2 linked regions of the Variovorax paradoxus genome follow. The main gene of each other region encodes a partner of the protein of the gene in region 2 in a complex. Links are inferred from orthologs where the notes say so. Each region holds a gene or a part of one and is shown on either strand. Other genes may lie near its edges.

Region 1 (2,747 bases), 3.3 Mb from region 2 along the record:
CAAGGATCCCGATGCCCGGTTCGTCCATGAGGCCGCCGCCGGAGACCCTGCGCTGGAAGCCATGGCCGGCGGCGCCGGGTCCAGCATCGGTCGCGGTGGAATGATCACCAAGATTCTCGCGGCCAAGCGTGCGGCCGGCTCGGGCGCCTCCACCGTCATCGCCTGGGGCCGCGAGCCCGAAGCCCTGTTGCGCCTTACGCGCGGCGAAGCCATCGGCACCTTGCTGGTGGCACAGACTGCCAAGCACCAGGCCCGCAAGCGCTGGATGGCCGATCACCTGCAACTGCGTGGCGCGGTGGTCGTCGATGCGGGGGCCGCCGCCAAGGTGCGCGCGGAAGGCAAGAGCTTGTTGCCGATCGGCATGACCGGCGTGTCGGGCGAATTCTCGCGCGGCGATGTCATTGCAGTGCGCGATGCCGACGGTGTCGAATTGGCCCGCGGCCTGGCCAACTACTCGAGCGTGGAGGCGCGGTTGCTGTGCCGCAAGCCATCGACCGAATTCGAGCGGCTGCTGGGCTATGTGGCGGAACCCGAAATGGTCCACCGCGACAACATGGTGTTGATGCCAGGCTGATCAAAAAACAACGGGGCTCAAGGCCCCGTTCTTGTTTGACCCGGTGCAGGCTACTGCACTTCCCGAATCGGATTGCGGATGTTCTGGACCATGTCGCCGACCGACGCACGCGGCGCATTGCCGCGGCACAGTGCCTGCGTTGCCAGCGCCCGGGTATAGCTCGAATTCATGTCGTTCAGACGCTTCCACTCGGGCTTGGGCGAATCCTGCCAGGCGCCATTGTTGTAGCGGGCATAGCTTTTCATTTCCGCAGTCGAGCAACGGACGCCTTCGTAGAAGGCATTGAGTGCGCCGCCGCTCTTGTTGTGCGCCACGACCACATAGCGCACGATGCCGTCGCCGGTGATGGCGATCGTCTTCGGGTCCAGGCCGAACTGGAGGCTCATGTATGAGGGCATCTGGATCGGCAGCAACCGGCTTTCGCTGAAGGCCGGAGGTGGCGGTGTGGCAGTTTCCTCCCATTCCTTGTCCGTTTCGTAGCGCTTGGGCGGCGGCGGCAAACCCGATTGAGCCCAGTCGGCGTTGTCGGTGTCGTGCGTGCCCGAGGCGCAGCCTGCCAGCACGCCGAAGCACAGAAGCAGAAGGGCGCGCTCAGCGTTGCGTCGGAAGGAAGGGCGCTTTGTTGTGGGGAAGGGAAGGTTCATCGCTCGCTGAAGGAATGTCGGGATGCGGATCGAAGCTCCCGCCGGGCGGCAGGTCGAGTCCGGGAGGGGCTCCGGCGTCCAGCGGGTGGCGCTCGAACTCGCGAGCGCGCACGTTGCTGCGCAGGAAGCGGTTGCGGAAATCCTGCCGCGGCAGGTAGCGAGCAAGCTCGGTGAGCGCCATCTCGTAGACGCCGCGCTTGAACTCGACGACCACGTCGAGCGGCACCCAGTAGTCGTGCCAGCGCCAAGCGTCGAATTCGGGATGGTCGGTGGCACGCAGGTTGAGATCCCAGTCGTGGCCGACGAGTTGCAGCAGATACCAGATTTGTTTCTGGCCCTTGTAGTGGCCCCGTGCGTCACGGCGGATGAACCGATCCGGCACCTCGTAGCGCAACCAGTCGCGGGTACGGGCCACGATGCGCACGTGCTCCGGGTGGAGCCCCACTTCCTCGTGCAGTTCCCGGAACATGGCCTGTTCGGGACTTTCGCCGCGATCTATGCCGCCTTGCGGAAACTGCCAGGAATGTGTGCGTATGCGCTTGCCCCAGAAAACCTGGTTTCTCTGGTTGAGCAGGATGATGCCGACGTTGGGCCTGAAGCCGTCCCGGTCGAGCATAATCAAACCCCAATTTTTGAACTGAGTCGATTATGCATGCCGGGGTGCCCTCGGCAAGCTGCCGATGCCAGGCTCTCAGGGTCTCTCCGGGGGAGCAGTCCCCCACTTCCCAACTTCGAATCCCGCGACTCCATCACTGCCATCCCGATGAAAGCTTCCCGATTTTTTGTCTCCACCCTCAAGGAAGCGCCCGCTGACGCAGAGGTCGCGAGCCACCGGCTCATGATGCGTGCCGGCATGATCAAGAAGCTCGGCACGGGCATCTACACCTACATGCCCATGGGCCTGCGCGTGATCCGCAAGGTCGAGGCGATCGTGCGCGAGGAGATGAACCGCGCCGGTGCTGTCGAGATGACGATGCCCGTGGTGCAGCCCGCCGAGTTCTGGCAGGAAACCGGCCGTTTCGAGAAGATGGGCCCCGAGCTGCTGCGCATCAAGGACCGCCACGATCGCGACTTCGTGATCCAGCCGACCAGCGAAGAGGTCGTGACAGACATCGCGCGCCAGGAAATCCGCAGCTACAAGCAGCTGCCGAAGAACTTCTACCAGATCCAGACCAAGTTCCGTGACGAGCGCCGTCCGCGCTTCGGCCTGATGCGCGGGCGCGAATTCATCATGAAGGACGCCTACAGCTTCGACCGCGACCTCGACGCCGCCAAGGCCAGCTACCAGGTCATGGCGCAGGCCTATCGCACCATCTTCGACCGCTTCGGCCTGCGCTACCGTGCCGTGGCGGCCGACAGCGGCGCCATCGGCGGCGACCTGAGCGAAGAGTTCCAGGTGATTGCCGCCACCGGCGAAGACGCCATCGTCTACTGCCCCGACAGCAGCTACGCCGCGAACATGGAAAAGGCGGAAGCCCTGGCGCCATCGGGCCCGCGTCCCGCTGCCGCCAAGGCGCTCGAGAAGACGC
Region 2 (2,941 bases):
ATCGGCCCGGCAAAGCCCGCCGTGACGGCACGCTCCTTCATGGCCGTCGCCTCGGTGCGGCCGTCTTCCGAGTCGACGCCGCCCGAGAACGCGAGCTGGCGCACCAGGCCGGTCCTGGCCATGGCCACTGCGGTGTCGACCCGCCCTGCCAGGCACGGATGCGGCTTGCCGTCGAGGTAGGCGCGGCTGCCGAGCACCAGCGCCGCGTCGGCCGGGCGCTGCGGCGGGTGCGCCAGCAGCGTCTCGGCATGCCACCAGATGAAGGCGCCGATGGCCGCATAGGCCGCCACACCGGCCAGCAGCACGCCGGCCAGCACGCCGGCCAGCGCGGCCTGCCAGGGCCGCCGCAACCAGCGCGGGCGCTTCAAGGACGCAGCCGCGAGAGCCCGCCCGAGGCCAGCTCGGCGATGCGCTCGAGAAAGTCGGTGCCCATCTCGGAATTGAAGCGCTGCGCGTCGGGCGAGGCCAGCACCAGCATGCCGAAGGCCGGCGACTCGGCGTCGGCGCGCAGCGGAATCAGCGCGATCGACATGGCCGCCTGCGGCTCCGGCAGCCAGCTGGCGGCCTCGAAGCCCGAATTGAGCCCGCAGTAGGGCGAGGTCAGCGAGGTGGCCAGCGCCTTCACGTCGTCGCTCACCCACTGGGCATAGGCCTCGTTGAGGTATTCGCTCGTGCAGTCCCACACCTTGATGGCCGTCTGCGGCACCAGGAACAGCGACTGCAGGTCGACGGCGATGCGGTACGGCAGGCTGCGCGGGTCGCGCGTGGTCAGCAGGCCCTTGGTCCAGCGCTGCAGGCGGTCGGCGATCACCACGTTCTCGGTGCCGTGGCGCACCATGTCCATCAGGCGGTGCTCCAGCGCCTTGATCTTCTCGCGCAGCATCTCGGCCTGGCGCTCCTGCAGGCTCACGGCGCGGTTGCCGTGCGGGCTGGTGAGCTGAACCTGCGCCAGCAGCTGGGCATGGCGTTCGAAGAAGTCGGGGGTGTTGGCCAGGTAGTTCGCGATGTCGTCTTCGGTGATCGGGTTCATGGCGTTGGCGTCGTTGTTGTTCGTGAAAGTGGTCATGGCAGCTCTGGCACCTCGATGTCGCCCTCGAACACCGTCGTGGCCGGCCCGGTCATCAGCACCGGCTGGCCTTCTCCCTGCCACTCGATCGTGAGCACGCCGCCGTGCGTCTGCACGTCGACCCGGCGCTCCAGCAGCCCCAGCCGGATGCCCGCCACCACCGCTGCGCACGCACCCGTGCCGCAGGCCAGCGTTTCGCCGGCACCGCGCTCGAACACCCGCAGCTTGATGTCCGTGCGGCTCACCGCCTGCATGAAGCCCGCGTTCACCCGCTGCGGAAAGCGCGGGTGGTGCTCGATCTGCGGTCCCTGCTCGGCCACCGGCGCGGCCTCGACGTCGTCGACCACCTGCACCGCGTGCGGGTTGCCCATGGACAGCACCGCTACCGAAACAATAGCGCTGCCCGCGCGGGTGCCAAGCGCCAGGTGCCACTTCTCCCAGGAACCTTCGGGTTGCGCGTCGAGGCCCGCGGTGTCGAAGGGCACGCGCGCGGCTTCGAAGATGGGCGCGCCCATGTCCACCGTGACGCGGCCATCGGCGCCCATGCGCGGCTCGATCACGCCGGCCAGCGTCTGCACGCGCACCTCGGACTTGTCGGTCAGCTTGTGTTCGCTGACGAAGCGCATGAAGCAGCGCGCGCCGTTGCCGCACTGCTCCACCTCGCCGCCGTCGGCGTTGTGGATGACGTACTGGAAATCGATGCCTGCCGCCGGCGAGGGCCGCACGGTCAGGATCTGGTCGGCGCCGACGCCGAAATGGCGGTCGGCCAGAAAGCGGTATTGCGCGGCCGTGAGGCCCAGCGTGCCGCGTGTTTCGTCCAGCACGACGAAATCGTTGCCGGCCCCCTGCATCTTGGTAAAGCGGATTCGCATCGCCGGATTATCGCCACCGGCACCGCCCTTTACGATCGCAGGCCCAAACGAAAGCCCGAGGGAGAGGCCCGCATGAGTCACTGGAAAGCCCTGGAACCGCTGGTCGTCGAGGACGCCGTGCGGGCGTTGCGCCGCCTGCTGGACGACAACCCCGAAGAGCGCTTCTACGTCGCGGCCTTCCACGGCGTGTACCGCGAGTGCGACGGCATCATCGCCCTGCCCTCGCTCGCCGCCAACACCGTCTCCGCGCGCGGGGACGAAGACCGCGCATCGCCCGACTTCTGGGACGCCGACTGGAACCCCGCCGACTGGGACCACGAGCTCATCGACTACGAAAGCCCCGCGCTGCGGGCCGCCGCCGAGGCCGCCGACAGCGCCGCCCGCCGGGGTTCGCGCGCCGACTGGCTGCAGGCCGAAAAAGACTGCTTCGACGTGCTGGCGAGCGCATCGCGGAAGGTGCGCGAAGCGCTGGGCGGCGCACCCCCGCTCACGCCCGATTTCGTGGTCTTCGTGCACGACGAGGAATACGCCACCGCCCTGGCGCGGCGCTGCCTCGGCGACGAAACCTTCGAACGCACCTTCACCACGGAGGCCGCTGCCGACCGCGAACGCGCCCGCGTGGCCGCGCTGCCGGTGGCCGAGCGCGTCGCGTTCCTGATCGGCCGGCTCGACCGCTTCGACGGCGCCATCGGCGCAGAGGAAGCCGCCGAACAGCTTTGTGCCATCGGTGCGCCGGCCGTGCCCGCCTTGCTCGAACGCATGCGGCACGGCAAAGGCAAGGACAGGAACGACCACGCCTGGAGAGGCGCACGGCTGCTGGGCCGCATCGGCACAGCCACGCCCGAAGTGCTGGACGCGCTGAAGACGCAGATGGTGAAGTCGCGCGACGAGCCCGGCCGCCATTGGGCTGCACGCGCCCTAGCCTACCTGGGGCAAAGCGACTGGCTGCTTTCGCAACTCGCGCAGGCCGACGGCACCGGAACAGGCGCCCCCAGCGACACCG

What was found. Proteins that work in one complex are often made in the same cells at the same time.
Region 1: the proteins of dapF (region 2) and AACL56_RS23095 are in contact, whole or in part, in a solved structure (PDB 5YGU), measured with the Escherichia coli proteins. The link is inferred for Variovorax paradoxus from one-to-one orthologs.

What each region holds. Positions count from the first base shown.
Region 1 is NZ_LR743507.1:4,889,018-4,891,764, reverse strand. It holds AACL56_RS23095 (RNA pyrophosphohydrolase), read right to left. Parts: upstream 1,835-2,747; coding sequence 1,166-1,834; downstream 1-1,165. Other genes in the region: AACL56_RS23090 (proline--tRNA ligase), read left to right, coding at 1,982-2,747; AACL56_RS23100 (CNP1-like family protein), read right to left, coding at 625-1,218; proB (glutamate 5-kinase), read left to right, coding at 1-574. UniProt on the Escherichia coli protein: Master regulator of 5'-end-dependent mRNA decay.
Region 2 is NZ_LR743507.1:1,623,025-1,625,965, reverse strand. It holds dapF (diaminopimelate epimerase), read right to left. Parts: upstream 1,939-2,941; coding sequence 1,063-1,938; downstream 1-1,062. Other genes in the region: AACL56_RS07255 (DUF4303 domain-containing protein), read left to right, coding at 2,011-2,941; AACL56_RS07265 (DUF484 family protein), read right to left, coding at 365-1,066; AACL56_RS07270 (YdcF family protein), read right to left, coding at 1-368. UniProt on the Escherichia coli protein: Involved in the succinylase branch of the L-lysine biosynthesis and in the biosynthesis of the pentapeptide incorporated in the peptidoglycan moiety. Catalyzes the stereoinversion of LL-2,6-diaminopimelate (L,L-DAP) to meso-diaminopimelate (meso-DAP).